Regions from separate parts of the Paenibacillus crassostreae genome, predicted to be linked through region 1. Evidence: predicted binding sites of a transcription regulator. Region 1 holds the regulator's gene; each other region holds the start of a gene.
The links. The regulator LexA, encoded in region 1, represses DNA repair genes until DNA is damaged. The targets are predictions, from matches to a motif close to CGAACATATGTTCG.
Positions count from the first base shown of each region.

Region 1 (5,511 bases):
CTTTCCCAAGAACGTGACATTCAATGTCCCCCTTATATTGTAGAACTTCTGCTCTCATGGTTGTACTTTACTCTATTCTTTGTCAACTACTTCAATTGAATCTAATTGTTGACGAAAATTACTACGAATATTCTGTAGATAGATTTCACGTAGTTCAGATCGTTCCTGCAATTCTTCCTCCGTTAACCCTTCAGCTTTGTTTTTCTGAGCAAGTTCATTAATACGTTTAACTAAGTTGTCTATATCCATAAAACTATCCTCCAATCTTAACATACAATACTAACTTTGCCATGATAAAAAGAGCTTGTCAAGGAGTCACCCTCGTCAAGCTCTATTGCAGAATCAAATTTAATATGTAGGTAAACTTAGAACCTCACCAGCCATGATATTACCGCTAGACAACTGATTCATTCGTTTCACTTCTTTGATATATATACGAGTATCCATATTAGCTGGTTTCTCACGTAATGCTATTTCCCAAAGTGAATCACCACTCTGAACAATTAGATTCCTCGCAACTTTTACATCACCAGCAGAATTGGCGAAAGTTTGTACCATTCCAGTGCATGCCACACTAAGCAGCAAAATAACCCATAGCAATTTCTTAATCAATGGACGTGGAATCATCGACTTCACCTGTTCACTCCAACGATCTATTTGTGTATGTTTATTTTCTTCATTTGTATTCACATAAATACTTTCATAGGTACTGTATCTTAACATTTTACCCATCCCCCAAACGTTTGTTCTTGTTATTAAATCGAGTATAACACGAACACACGTTTTGTTCAATACATTTTAGAACAAATGTTCTGAAATATTTAGAACTCATGTTTGTGCGAACGGAAGTTCTATGTTATAATTTCACAAAGTAACTTTAATGAGGTGAATCAATATGTCTAAGGTATCTAGCCGACAACAAGCAATATTAGAATTCATTCGTAATGAAGTACGTGCTAAAGGATATCCACCTTCTGTTCGTGAGATCGGAGAAGCAGTTGGGTTAGCTTCTAGTTCAACTGTTCATGGTCATCTAGACCGTTTAGAGAAAAAAGGCCTCATTAGAAGAGATCCAACTAAACCTCGTGCAATTGAGATTCTAGGACAAGATGATTCTGAGAACATGCATCAGTTCAGTCATACTGTTTCTCGAGTTCCGATTGTTGGGAGGGTTACAGCAGGTGTACCTATTACAGCAACAGAGAATATAGAAGATTACTTCCCTCTACCTCAACATTTTGTAGGTGATGAGAAGGTGTTCATGCTCAACGTTATGGGAGATAGTATGGTTGAAGTAGGTATTCATGATGGAGACATGGTCATTGTCCGTCAACAACAGACCGCCGATAATGGTGATATCGTTGTTGCCATGACAGAAGAAGATGAAGCTACTGTTAAGACCTTTTATAAAGAGAAGGATCATATCAGACTACAACCAGAGAATCCTACATATGAACCTTTACGGTTGGAACATGTCACGATATTAGGTAAGGTCGTAGGCCTCTTCCGCGACATACATTAAAATCATTCATATATTCACCCTTGAAAAGGATTCAGTTGCATTATAGAGCTGTTTCCTTTTCTTCGTATTATCACTTATTCATTGATTACGTGCGAGGAGCGACACAAATGAAAGCAAAGAAATTAATATCAAAGATTGAGTCACCTAAAATACCTCAAGAATTGATGGATAAATCTTCATCCACAGTAGATATTGAATCCGAAGAATACATTGAAAGAGCGATTTTTCAGGATTGTACGATTTCATTAACAAAAATGGATCGGATCTCTTTCGATGAAGTGATATTTAGAAACGTCAATTTCTCCAATTCGCAATTCAATAATATTGAACTAACGGATATTATATTTGATAAATGTGACCTTTCCAATACCGATTTCAGTAATTCCAACATTCATCGGGTTGAATTTCGAGACTGTAAACTCATTGGATTAAACTTGTCCGAATCTACTTTAAGAAATGTACTATTTCACAACTGTTTAGCAGAGTTCGCAAATTTCCGCTTCTCCAATATGAAGAATGTAACAATTGAAGAGTGCATTTTATCCAGCTCAGACTTTTGTTATTCTACTTTAGAACATATGTATTTAATAAAATCTAATATTGATCAATCGCAATTCTCAGGAGCTAAACATTCAGGGTTGGACTTCAGTAGCTGTGAGTTTTATTCTTTAATTATTAATCTAGAAGACTTAAAGGGATCCACCATTTCAAGAGAACAAGCCTATGTTTTTGCTGGATTATTGGACTTAGTCATTAAGGATTAGATCATGCCAAGTAAAAAAATTTATCCACTTCTACATTTTTATTTATCTTTCAACTTCCGTTTACCGATATTGTTAATGTAGTAATCATACTAAAAAGGGAGGTAGAATATATGTCCATTACATCAATTGGTTTTTCTCAAAGTAGTTTAAAACAAGCGGTTAGTCTCTCAATATTAAAAATGTCTAACGATCAAGCTACCGTAAGTGGGAATGCTCTTACCAAAATGATGGAACAAAGTGTTCAACCCAATCTAGGCGGAACTATAGATATAAAAGCCTAGGCGTTAAACGGGCTGTCCCATACCATCATGGATTAACTGCCACCACCTAAGTGAAAATGTAATCAGTTTGTGAATCTACCTGTTCTTTTTAGAACGGTCGGTAACAGGCTGATTTTTTTGTTTCCACACTCGTAATATAGATGTATAGATCACGGCACTTGAATCATCCATTACGTTAGTTACAACTTAAATATCAGTGGACTATCTCATATTGGTGCAAGAGTGATATTAATGATTGTAAATATTTGGGTTGTCCATTATGCTTAATAATGTTAAATAAAGAAAAGGTGGAATTGAATATAAAAAAAATTACGGCATCATTATTATCATTGCTCTTGGTATTCTCCCTACTTAGTTCAACAACTTTTGCAGCCAAAGAAGAAGTATCATTGCAAGTAAATGGCGAATTAATCGAATTTAATTCTCATGAACCCATTATTGATAGTGGATTGACTCTAGTACCATTAGAACCTTTATTCCAAGCACTGGACATTACACTTGAACAGAATGCGACAGAACAACAGGTTACTGGAACTAAAGAGGGACTCGTTCTCCAACTTCAGAATGGTGTAAAATCGGCGATTGTGAACGGGGAATCAGTCGAACTTATTTCCGAACCGAAGATCATTAATGAAGTTACATACATTTCTGCGCGCTTCATTGCAGAAGCTTCTGGATACGAGGTACGCTGGGATGCAACAACTCGAACAGTCTTCTTGGAGACAAAAGGTGTTACCGCTGGTGGTCGCGGCTTCCTATGGGAAGTTGAGAAAGGCGGTAATAAAGTTTATTTATTAGGTTCAATGCACATAGCTGACAATAGCTTTTATCCATTACATTCTTCCATGGAGGACGCATTTGATGAAGCTGACTATCTTGGTGTTGAAGTAGATGTAAGTAAATCAGCTGACCCGCAAATTCAAGAGTTGGTTCTTAGCTTAGGTACTTACCAGGACGGAACGACACTGAAGGATCATATTTCTGAAGCGACCTATGCTACGATTGGTGGCATCTTAGAGGAGTTTGAGGCGCCAAAGAATAGTCTAGATCAATTTAAACCTTGGGTTGTTGAATCAACCCTCACATCTTTACAAGCGGCTAAATCAGGATATGAAGGGCAAATCGGTATCGATCTTTATTTCATCACACAGGCTATGGAGAATAAAACCCCGATCATTGAGTTGGAATCATTTGAATCCCAATTAAGCATGTTCAATAACTTCTCAACTGAATTACAAGAAAAGACTCTCAAAGACACTTTGGATAATTTCCATACAATTAGTGATAGTGTAGATAAAATGGCTGATATGTGGAAAGATGGAAACGACGCAGCTCTACTTGAGCTAACCAAAGAAATGGCAGTGAACGAGGAATATAATAAAGCGATGCTCATTGATCGAAATATTGCAATGGCGAACAAAATTGAAGGATACTTAAATGGATCGAATCAAGAAGTTTACTTAATCGTTGTTGGAGCAGCACATATGCTAGATGATACTGGCATTGTATCACTATTACAAAATAAAGGTTTTGTCGTAACCAGAAAATAAGGTTAATTCTCTTTCGCTAAATGATCTCTCCCCTCCCACCTGAACTTTGGAAGGGGATTTTTTTGTAACTTCCGAAATATAAGAAAAAAGCCTTATGCCAAGAGGCATAAGGCTTAATGTATATTAGTACAACGTCATATATTGATCGCGTTCCCAAGCGTGAACTTGAGTTCTAAACATATCCCACTCTATTTCTTTCAACTCGTAGAAATAAGCAAGCGCATGATCACCTAGTGCAGATGTAATAACTTCACTACGAATAAGTTCATTCAAAGCTTCTTTCAAATCAGAAGGTAAACTTGGAATACCTTCTTCAATACGTTCTTCTTCAGACATAACATAAATGTTACGATCTACAGGAGCTGGCAATTTATATTCATTCTTAATTCCATCAAGACCGGCTTTTAGCATTACCGCTAAGGCCAAGTATGGATTCGCCGCTGGATCTGGATTACGTACTTCAACACGAGTACTAAGTCCACGGGATGCAGGAATGCGGATCATTGGACTGCGATTGCTACCAGACCAAGCTACATAACAAGGTGCTTCATATCCAGGAACTAGACGCTTGTAAGAGTTCACTGTAGGATTCGTGATCGCTGCATATGCACGAGCATGTTTCAAGAGTCCTGACATATAGAAGCGAGCTGTTTTGCTTAATCCTAATTCATCTGATTCATCGTAGAACATGTTTTCTTTACCCTTAAATAAAGATTGATGACAGTGCATACCAGAACCGTTCACTCCAAAAAGTGGCTTAGGCATAAAGGTTGCATGAAGTCCATGTTCACGAGCGATTGTTTTGACAACCAATTTAAATGTTTGAATCTGATCAGCCGCTTTAATGGCATCTTCATATTTAAAGTCAATTTCATGTTGACCTGGAGCTACTTCATGATGTGATGCCTCAACTTCGAAGCCCATTTCTTCAAGAGTTAGCACGATTTCACGGCGGCAATTCTCACCGAGATCCATTGGTGCAAGATCAAAATATCCACCATGGTCATTCAATTCTGTTGTAGGATTACCATTAGCATCTGTTTTGAAGAGGAAGAATTCTGGTTCTGGTCCCACTTTCATGGATGTAAAGCCCATTTCTTCTGCTTCTTTTAAACAACGTTTCAGGATACCACGAGGATCCCCTGCAAATGGAGTTCCATCCGGCATATAAATATCACAAATTAGACGCGCAATACGATCTTCAGCTACCCATGGGAAGATAACCCAAGTTTCTAGATCTGGAAACAGATACATATCCGATTCTTCAATCCGTACATATCCTTCAATGGAGGATCCGTCAAACATCATTTTATTATCTAAAGCTTTCACCAATTGACTTACAGGAATTTCCACATTCTTAATAGATCCTAGTAGATCCGTAAATTGTAAACGAA
Region 1 covers NZ_CP017770.1:456,887-462,397, forward strand. Annotated here, with positions in the region: gene LPB68_RS02140 (hypothetical protein) at 1-20, opposite strand, end outside; gene LPB68_RS22160 (DUF896 domain-containing protein) at 73-249, opposite strand; gene LPB68_RS02145 (LysM peptidoglycan-binding domain-containing protein) at 349-723, opposite strand; gene lexA (transcriptional repressor LexA) at 896-1,522, shown strand; gene LPB68_RS02155 (pentapeptide repeat-containing protein) at 1,630-2,286, shown strand; gene LPB68_RS02160 (YjfB family protein) at 2,397-2,567, shown strand; gene LPB68_RS02165 (TraB/GumN family protein) at 2,855-4,117, shown strand; gene glnA (type I glutamate--ammonia ligase) at 4,241-5,511, opposite strand, start outside.

Region 2 (5,511 bases), 730 kb from region 1:
TTATTGTGGTCATTTACGTTTATGTGTCTTCTTTAGAGGAGAAACCAAATGATAAAACTGTCGATTCTGGACAAAAAATCACAGGTGATGTACAAGATCCGTCGAAAAATGACGAAACGGTAGTTGATCCTGGTAATACAGGAGAAGTAACACCTGATAATGATGCTAACGGAGAGACTGATACAGTGGTGGAACCCCCTGTAGTGGAGACGCCACCAGAGCCACAGACTATTACTGTATCCGAGGATGGTAAACAAGGGAAGAATACCATCTTTAAAGTGTCAGCACCTGAAGGAGCGAAGGTTCCAGTAGAAATTAAGGCTAGTGGTGCGAGCTGGGTTGAAGTATACCGAGGTGAAGACTCTACTGGAGAAAAGTTATCTTTCGGTACTACAAAAGATGGTGATGTATTTACTTTTGAGTTGGATAGTCAGAATATGTTGGTTAAATCGGGTTATTCTCCAGCTACAGTAATCACGGTGGCAGGTCAAACGATAACGGATGGTAAAACAACGACAAGAATCATTCTTCAGATGGAACCCGCTGGTAAGGAAGGGGATATAAGCAATACAACAGATCAAGGTACAGGTGAACCAGATACAACAACAGATACTGTTGAATAACAAATATCTTTAACGGAAATGCTATGACTGGAAATATAAGTTCCTGGTCTAACATTTACCGGTAAAGAGAGGTGTTTGGTATGACAGCTAACTGGATTGTAACTATTCTTGGTATCATTGTGAGTATCCTAGGTTATTATCTTACTCCAAATGCTTGGGGATATGGTATTCTGGGCTTCGGAATTGCACATATTTTACTGGGGATCATAGATATGTTTAGACGTCCCTCCAGTGTGAGATAATGACTTGCTTCAAATAAGGTATTCCTGTAATGAGGCAATTTCTCGTGAGGATACCTTTTTTAAAATATATGAAAAATGGGGTCTGATAGACTTCATAGGTAGTATCATATAATATGACAGATAGTTTCTAGAAAGGACGTGGAATGATGAGTTCAGAGAATTCTTTTGATATTGTATCCAAATTTGATTTGCAAGAAATGAATAATGCCATCACCCAGGCAGAGAAAGAGATCGAGACGAGATTTGATTTCAAAGGGAGTAAAAGTAGTCTGAAACTAGATAAAGAAGCGCTTGTTATAGTCTCTGATGATGAATATAAATTAAATGCGGTTATTGATATTTTACAATCAAAGATGGTTAAACGAGGATTAACTTTGAAGAATGTTGACTATGGTAAAATTGAACCTGCTTCTTTAGGCACTGTTCGACAGAAATTGACTTTAAAGCAAGGAATCGATCATGAAAATGCTAAAAAGATTAATGTGTTGATTCGTGATTCGAAATTAAAAGTGAAAAGTCAGATTCAAGGCGATCAGATTCGTGTTACAGGTAAAAGCAAGAATGATTTACAAGAGATTATGCAATTATTACGTAAAGCAGATCTCTCATTAGATCTTCAATTTACGAACGTTAAGTAATATGAGATTGCGTTGAAGAAGCTTTTTGACACTGAATAATCCATAGATTATACTTGAAAAGATTCATTAAGGAATAATGGATTATATCATTGGGGGAGCATGGAATATGACAGAGAGAGTCCGAAATGTACTAGGTGATTGTGATTTGCTTTTGATGGATGTAAAGATTGTTTACGGGGAGGTCCTCCTGTGAATTTACCCAATCGTATTACGATAGCTAGAATATTTTTGATTCCTATTATGATGGTATTCTTGTTAGTCGACTTTAGTTTCTACCCTAGCCCGATCATTTGGAATTCTTATGAATTACCATTCAATCAATTGATTGCTGCAATTATTTTTATTATCGCTGCTAGTACGGACGGCATTGATGGTTATCTGGCACGGAAGAATAATATGGTAACCAATCTGGGGAAATTGCTTGATCCTTTGGCGGATAAATTATTGGTAGCTGCTATTCTGATTTCTCTAGTTCAAATGGGGAAATGTGAGAGCTGGATCGTCATTATTATTATCAGCCGTGAATTTGCAGTGACAGGGTTACGCCAGATTGCACTTCTCTCAGGAGAGGTTGTTGCAGCTAGCAATTGGGGTAAAGTTAAAACTGTCGTACAAATCATTGCGATTATTGCTATGTTGATTAATAATTTCCCGTTTGTCTTTTTGAATATTCCTTTTGATGTTATAGCAACTTGGGCTGCGGCTCTAATCACACTATACTCTGGGGTAGATTACTTTGTTAAGAATAAGAAATTGTTAAATATCTAAAAGCTGTTAGTTAACAGCTTTTAACTACCATAAATATTTTACCGGGCAGTAGGATATGATCCTATTGTCTTTTCTTTCTAAGGTTTATACTTTTTAATACGAAGTGGAGGCTAGACAGAAATGAAAGCAGAGATCATTGCAGTGGGTACTGAATTATTACTGGGTCAGATTGTCAATACGAATGCTCAGTTCTTATCTCAAGAGCTGGCTACATTGGGAATTGATGTGTATTTTCAAACCGTTGTTGGTGATAATTTAATAAGACTTCAGGAGTCCATTCAGTTAGCTAGTGAACGAGCAGATATTATCGTATTCACAGGTGGTATTGGCCCTACACAAGATGATCTTACCAAGGAAGCCCTTGCAGCATTCCTAGGACGTGAATTACATATTGACCGAATCTCGATGGATCTTGTTGAAGACTTCTTCAATAAGCGCGGTGCGCATATGACTGAGAATAATCGTCGGCAAGCTTTGGTTATTGAGGGAAGTAGTCCTTTAACGAATTCTACCGGTCTTGCCGTCGGGATTGCGTTATCGCATGAAGGTAAGCATTACATCGTACTTCCAGGACCCCCGAAGGAAATGGCTCCGATGTTTGTCGAGCAGGCTAAACCATGGTTATTGCAGCATGCCATTACGAATGAAATGCCGATTTATTCTACAATGTTAAAATTCGCCGGTATCGGTGAGTCAGCGCTCGAGGAAAGACTTATAGATTTAATTCAGAATCAAACTGACCCAACCATTGCTCCTTATGCAAAGGAGGGTGAAGTGACGATAAGAATTTCAACAAAAGCTAACACTGAGCAAGATGCGATGATCAAGCTGGATGTTCTTGAAGAACAGATTCGTTCCATACTCCCTAATCATGTATATGCTAATAAGGATATATCTATTGAGAGAGCTATCGTTGATCTAATGACTGAACGTAAGTTGACATTGAGTGCTGCGGAAAGCTGTACGGGTGGGCTATTGATGGAGAGAATTACTTCTATACCTGGTAGTTCGACGGTGTTCTTAGGTGGTATTGTATGCTATTCTAATCAGCTTAAAGAGAAGTTATTAAATGTCCCTCATGATTTACTGGAGGGTGATGGGGCACCTGGTGCTGTAAGTGCGGAGGTTGCAGAAGTTCTTGCAGAGCAAGTGAGAATGATAGGGGATACAGATTTCGGTCTTTCGATTACAGGAGTTGCGGGACCCGATTATTCTGAGCGAAAACCAGTAGGTCTCGTATATATTGCCATAGCTGAGCGTGGGAAAGATACAGAGGTTCTTGAACTACGACTTAGTGGTAATCGAGAGTCGATCCGAATGCGTACAGTTAAGAGTTTGTTGTATCGTTTATGGTTGAAAATGGTGCAGAGTGAAAAACTTCAACAAGACAGTTGAAGGATCGATATAAGTAGTTGTATACTAATCATATTACGGAAGAACCGTGGCAAATCACAAATTTTGCTACGGTTCTTTTTCTATATTCGGATGACCCGTATCAAAAAAGGAGGGATATTGAACTGATAAAAAAACGAATGTATGTTCGAAAAAATGCTTGGCAAACGTTCTAAAACAAGGTATCATAATATTATAAATATTAAAGGATGTGAGTCAATTGTCAGATCGTCGTGCAGCGCTGGATATCGCGCTTCGTCAAATAGAGAAACAATTTGGTAAGGGTTCCATTATGAAGTTAGGTGAATCGACACATATGCAGGTGGAGGTTGTTTCCAGTGGGTCTTTAGCTTTGGATATTGCACTTGGTGTGGGTGGATTTCCCAAAGGTCGTATCATAGAAGTCTATGGTCCGGAATCGTCAGGTAAGACGACTGTAGCTCTACATGCGATTGCAGAGGCTCAGAAGGCAGGCGGAACTGCGGCTTTCATCGATGCGGAACATGCGTTAGACCCTAAATATGCCAGTAATCTAGGTGTTAATATTGATGAATTGTTGCTGTCTCAACCGGATACAGGTGAACAAGCATTAGAAATCGCAGAAGCGCTCGTACGAAGTGGGGCTGTGGATATTATTGTCATTGACTCCGTTGCGGCATTGGTACCGAAAGCAGAGATTGAGGGCGATATGGGAGATTCTCATATGGGTTTACAAGCCCGTCTGATGTCTCAAGCTTTACGCAAGCTATCAGGTGTTATTAGTAAATCGGGGACAACGGCAATCTTCATTAACCAGCTACGTGAGAAGATTGGGGTTATGTTCGGTAATCCAGAGACAACTCCAGGTGGACGGGCTTTGAAGTTCTATGCCACGATTCGATTAGATGTACGTAGAGTGGAGAGCATTAAGAACGGAAATGATATTATAGGTAACCGTACTAAGATTAAAGTTGTAAAGAACAAAGTAGCACCGCCTTTTAAACAAGCTGATATTGATATGATGTATGGTCTAGGGATATCGAAGGAAGGTGGCATTGTTGATATCGGTGTGGAGATGGATATCGTTAATAAGAGTGGGGCTTGGTTCTCTTATGAAGGTGAACGTCTAGGTCAAGGTCGTGAGAATGCGAAACAATTCTTGAAGGACCATCCTGAAATATCCGATGTTATTGAGAAGAAAATTCGTGAAGCTAGCAATTTGACTAATACCATCACTCCACCTAGCGAGTCAGATTTAAAGGGTGAAGAGTTGGAAGAACAAGAATTGTTAGAAATGGAATAGATTCATATAGAATCAATTTCATATTATAGTCATATGAGTGATTATGACATAAGGGGCGCCCATAAGATTGTTACTTGGGGCGCCTTAGGTTTGTCTTGAGTATATTCTAAGTATTCTAGAGTAAAGAGTAAGGGGTGTAAGTAACTCATGAATGAATTTGATAACGATTTGGATCTAGAGGAAAATGTAACAAGCGTTATATCTCAATTCCCAACAGATCAAGAATTAATGATTACAGGAGTGGAACGAGAACCTAAACAAAGGTATAGATATTTAATTTCATTCGGTCCCCAAGTGTTGTCGATTCATGAAGACATCATGATCAAGTATAGGATGGTCAAAGGGAACTCCTTCTGGAAACATGAGTTAGAAGATATTGTATTGGCTGATGAGAAGCAACAAGGATATGTAGTTGCTTTGAAATATTTAGCAAGAAAATCTAGAACTCGGAAAGAGATTCAAATAAAATTGCAACAAAAAGAGACGCCGCTTGAGGTGATAGAGGACGTGCTAGCGCGATTAACTCGGGATGGGCTTGTAAATGATCCATTGTATGCCCAACAATG
Region 2 covers NZ_CP017770.1:4,351,588-4,357,098, forward strand. Annotated here, with positions in the region: gene LPB68_RS20185 (helix-turn-helix domain-containing protein) at 1-623, shown strand, start outside; gene LPB68_RS23190 (hypothetical protein) at 704-865, shown strand; gene LPB68_RS20190 (YajQ family cyclic di-GMP-binding protein) at 1,012-1,503, shown strand; gene pgsA (CDP-diacylglycerol--glycerol-3-phosphate 3-phosphatidyltransferase) at 1,693-2,271, shown strand; gene LPB68_RS20200 (competence/damage-inducible protein A) at 2,392-3,666, shown strand; gene recA (recombinase RecA) at 3,884-4,945, shown strand; gene LPB68_RS20210 (regulatory protein RecX) at 5,093-5,511, shown strand, end outside.
Region 2: the regulator LexA is predicted to act here: its motif matches at 3,801-3,814, upstream of recA (recombinase RecA).

Region 3 (5,511 bases), 1.9 Mb from region 1:
TCAATGATTGGATCCAGAAGTCCCGTAGGTCGAATAATTTGTTGTACCATGATCTCGCAGCGCTCAAGTTCCAATGGACCTGGCGTAGCCGATACATAGACAATCTGATTGACTTTCCCCTCGAATTCCTCGAACCGTAATGGACGGTTATCAAGTGCTGAAGGAAGTCGAAATCCATGATCTACCAGCATCGTCTTACGTGCTCTATCTCCATTATACATCCCACGAATCTGCGGCAATGTAACGTGAGACTCATCTATAACAACCAGCATATCTTCAGGAAAATAATCCATTAAGGTATATGGTGTAGCACCCGCTTCACGAAAGGTTAAAGGACCTGAATAGTTCTCTATCCCTGAACAAAAGCCGACTTCATTCATCATTTCGATATCATATCGCGTTCGTTGCTCTAATCGTTGCGCCTCTAATAGCTTGCCTTGATCCCTCAATACCTCTAGACGTTCTTCAAGTTCGCGCTCAATGTTGACTAGTGCAACCTTCATCGTCTCTTCCTTCGTAACAAAGTGTGATGCAGGAAAGATTGCAATATGATCCCTGACACCAACTAATTCTCCAGTCAATACGTCAATCTCCGTAATTTTCTCAATTTCATCACCGAATAGTTCAACACGAACCGCTCGTTCCCCATTCGAAGCTGGAAAAATTTCAATTACATCACCGCGTACCCGAAAAGTTCCACGTACAAAATTCAGATCATTACGCTGATATTGAATATCGACAAGACGACTTAGAATCTCATTGCGTGGTTTCTCCATCCCCACACGTAACGATAGTAACAAATCAGAGTACTCCCGTGGAGATCCGAGACCGTATATACAGGATACACTCGCAACAATGATGACATCACGCCGTTCGAACAATGAGCTCGTCGCGGAATGTCGAAGTTTATCAATTTCTTCATTAATACTTGAATCTTTCTCGATATACGTATCCGTCGAAGGTATATAGGCTTCAGGCTGGAAATAATCGTAATAACTAACGAAGTAATCAACCGAATTATTGGGAAAAAACTCCTTGAACTCTGCTGCCAACTGAGCAGCCAATGTTTTATTATGTGCAATGATTAAGGTAGGACGATTCACTTTAGAGATCATCTGTGCAATGGTGAATGTCTTCCCCGTACCTGTTGCACCAAGTAATGTCTGCTCTCTCTTTCCCTGTGAGATCCCTTCCACCAATTCCGTTATGGCTGTAGGCTGGTCACCTTGTGGGGTATATTCCGATACCAGTTCAAACGGTTTGTTGTCTATCACAATATCGCTCATTGCCCAATACCACCCTTTTCATCTAAAATAGTAAAGTATATGTCGAGATTTCCCGATAATTATATTAACAGGAAATATATTTTCGATAAGAATATTTGTTCCCATTTATTATACTCGGATCAGATTATCTATGCAAATTTTAACTATAAGATCGGGGAGACTCATAATTATGGAAATTGTAACAATATTAGGTATTCTCGCTGGACTAGCTGCACTTATTGGAGGCTTTCTATGGGAAGGGGGACAATTATCTGGGTTATTCCATATGACAGCGGCCCTGATCGTATTTGGCGGGACATTCGCTGCTGTTGCCATTAGTTTCCCAGCATCCAAGCTGAAAAGTATACCAGATGCAATTCGTTATGCTTTTGTTCGACCAGAGAGCAACATCGAGCAACTTATAGAGGATGTTGTTGATATGTCCACAACCTCAAGACGGAATGGTGTATTAGCCCTTGAACAGAAATCTCAAGATCATCCGGATATATTCCTACGTGAAGGTATACAAATGGTCGTAGACGGGACGGATCCGGATATTATTAAACAAATTCTTGAAATTGAGATGGATCGAACCGAATTGAAGCATACTGGGTACGCCAAAATATTCGAATCCGCTGGTGGCTATGCACCTACCATGGGAATTGTTGGTACAGTTATGGGACTGATTCATGTCCTTGGAAGCCTTTCTGAACCCACACAACTAGGACCTTCCATAGCTGTGGCTTTTATCGCAACACTGTATGGAGTCGCCAGTGCTAATCTTATCTTTTTACCCATCGCATCCAAAATTAAATCGCGGAGTGAAGATAAAATTCAGAATATGGAGCTTCTTCTTCAGGGAATTCTCTCCATTCAGAACGGAGACCACCCTCAAATTGTACGCAAAAAGATAAGTTCACTCGAACCAGAAGACTACTTCCGTTCCCCTGTATTTCCAAAGGGAGGGTATAATGAGACATTTAAGTAGACGCGCACAGCGGCGAAAGGGAATTGGATCTGCTGAACCTAGTTCTCGAGATCGTTGGCTAATCACATATGCAGATTTGATTACATTGCTACTTATCTTTTTTGTCATGATGTATGCCATGAGTACTCTTGATGCAAGTAAATATGAAGGAGTTACTGAATCCCTTCAACTCAGTTTCAAATCAGGTAACTCAATTCTCGAACAAGGTTCTGGATTAACAGGGACTGCTGATCAGGAAGACGTAACCAAGGAACCAACTCAGGAGCAAGAGGGCAATCCTCAGGGGGAGGATACTACTGAATCCCAGCCTTTAACTGAACGTGAGTTAGCCTTTCGAGCACAGGAACAAGAATTGCAAGGTTTAATGTCCGTCATTACACAATATGTCACTGATAATGAGCTACAGGATCAAATTTTTGTGGCAGATAAGCCTCAGGGTATCTCTATTACACTTAGTGACCAGTTCGTGTTCGATACAGGACGAGCGGATCTCAAACCTGCTTCAGCTCCCGTATTATCTAAACTCGCCAGTCTTTTTAGAGATATTGGTACGACGGTAAGCATCGAGGGTCACACCGACAACATGCCGATCAAATATGCCTCTAACTACAAAGATAACTGGGAGTTATCTGGTGAACGTGCTCTATCGATTCTGCGATATTTCCTTGAACATGAGAAGCTGACTGCTGATGGGTTCCAATATGCTGGCTATGCCGATACTCGCCCTGTTGGCGATAATACGTCAGGACAAGGCCGCCAAAGTAATCGTCGGGTTGAACTCATCGTTCTGCGTCAATTGCAGGAGGAATAAATAAATTTGATGGAATACTAGAGTGTGGACTTTAAACTATTCTGCATAAATCACATTATTTCACTATCATATTTCAAGCACAAGTACCCCCCTGCAATATCTTGTAGGGGGGTACTCTATTTCTATTCTTATGTTCTCATCCATTCTTACGCACTAACTTTAGTATCACTAGGTCGTAGGATCACTGATCCAATGGCCAACAGAATGATCGCCATGAGTCCTAGAATAGAAAGAGGTAGCCAAATATCAACCAACTGATCTCCTGAAGCTACGCGATCCACAGCCTCAATAGCCCACTTCTGCGGAATAAAATTAGCTACCTTTTGCAAATATTCCGGCATGATAGATAGGGGCCAAAAACATCCTCCTAACATGCACGTTGGCGTAATGATCATGGCATTTAACATACCTGCATTCGTTGGATTTCGGACCATCCCGGCTACCGTACTTGCAATTCCCATAGATACTAGCATGAAAAGCCCTAATATTAAAAAGTGTGTTAAGAACGGAATATCATAATCATACTTCAATACATACCGACTAAAGATAAGTACAATAATAATTTGAATGATTCCAACGAATAGACTTCCTAGTATGTGTCCAAGCGCAATCTCATATGATCTTACAGGGGCACTATATATGCGTGCGATCGTTCTATTTCTACGGTCATCAATAATGATTTTAACGATGCTCGACACTAATCCCATCATGAACATAATGGTGAAGCCAGTCACATTACTAAGACCCGGCTTGGCGTATAGATTATAGTCCGTTCTCTCAGATTGAATCCTTTGGTTACCCATTTCCTCTATACTCTTAGCAAAAACCTCCACAGAAGTAGCGTTATCTGGATTGAAATTACTGATGATCCCGGCGGTTTGAGCCATCCCACCTACAATACGATCTAAACTCAGCTTAACAATATATGAAGCCTCATTCCCTGTAAGTTGATACATCGCGATTTGAGGTTCATTTCCGCTAAGAAGTTGTTCTGTAAATTCAGCAGGTATAGATAGACCTACCGATCTCTGCCTCCCCATAATCATATCTCTAACTTCCTCTTTACTACTCTTCAACTCTAGCACATAATCGGCGTTCCTTGATAATACATCAATTATATATTGACCTGCTGTACCAACATCTTCATTCGAATAAGGAATCCTCACTTCCGAATTATTACTCTGACCCATAAGTGCTACAGTCAGCGAGACAATGATACAAGGAAGAACAATAAAGAAAAGAATCCCCTTTTTGGTTCCAACCGTTCTCTTAATCATGTTCCATGCAATCATTAAGCTATTCACGATATCCCACCTTTCGATATACACCAGTTGTGACTATCACTAGAACCAGACACATCCCCGCTAGCATACCTATACTCTGCACAATATCTATAGGATCTGAATGTAGCATCATCTGTAGCAGACTTTCCATTCCCCAATAACTAACGGTCAGTTTCCCAATAACGCCTATCAAATCCACAGGAATCGGTGTAAACCCACCACTTAAGAAGGTCATCACTATAATAATGACTTGCATTAGCGTATCGGCACTTGAACTACTTTTAACCATCAATGTCACCAATGCGGCAATCGCCATCGATGCAATAATTAATAACAGACAGACCAATGCTAGGAACAGCGGTTGGTTACCCCATTCAACGCCATATAAAAAAGAGGATACCGTAATAATAATCGTTGCCTGAATGACCGCTACGATGCTATTCCCCAATATTTTACCTAAAAAAATTTGAGCAGTTGATATAGGTAGTGACTGAAGCCGATACAAGGTATGATTACTCTTTTCGTCAAATAGACTCGTGCTAGCCGTGCCACCCGCATATAATAGAAACATAATCATCATCGCACCAGCATAATACTGGGATGCAGAGTATGCCATTCCTGAACCGTTCAGGTTACCTACAGTAACATAAGATGGTGCGTCTTTACCCGAATTAGAATCTACACTGATGCTCGTAGGTTCACTCTCTTGCTCCAATTGGACATTGCCCATAACAGATGCCACCGCTAAACCATTATTCATTTCTTCTAAAAAAGTATCAAAAACCATCCCCGCAACAAGATTACTCTCCACTTTATTGCCGAGAATCAACTCTAACTTTGCGATATTTCCACTCATCACTTGAGATTCGAAATCAGGAGGTACAATGACAGCGTAATCCACTTCTCTTGCGCGTATTTTTTTCTCTGCTACTTCTCTTGTATCTACTTGTCGTAAATCAATCAATTCTTCCATGTTTTCACTGTTCAAATACGCTTCTAATTTTGCAGATACACCATTTTCAACGCTCTTATTGCTCACCATAGCTACCCTAACCAAATCGGCTTGAAACTCTTCATCATCACTGTAGAAGAAACTCGAAAGTGCTGCGCCTAATATGAATATAAGTATCAATGGCAGTAAGAATAAATTTATTACGACTGACT
Region 3 covers NZ_CP017770.1:3,150,599-3,156,109, reverse strand. Annotated here, with positions in the region: gene uvrB (excinuclease ABC subunit UvrB) at 1-1,286, opposite strand, end outside; gene LPB68_RS14385 (flagellar motor protein) at 1,456-2,253, shown strand; gene LPB68_RS14380 (flagellar motor protein MotB) at 2,237-3,064, shown strand; gene LPB68_RS14375 (ABC transporter permease) at 3,211-4,368, opposite strand; gene LPB68_RS14370 (ABC transporter permease) at 4,361-5,511, opposite strand, start outside.
Region 3: the regulator LexA is predicted to act here: its motif matches at 1,358-1,371, upstream of uvrB (excinuclease ABC subunit UvrB).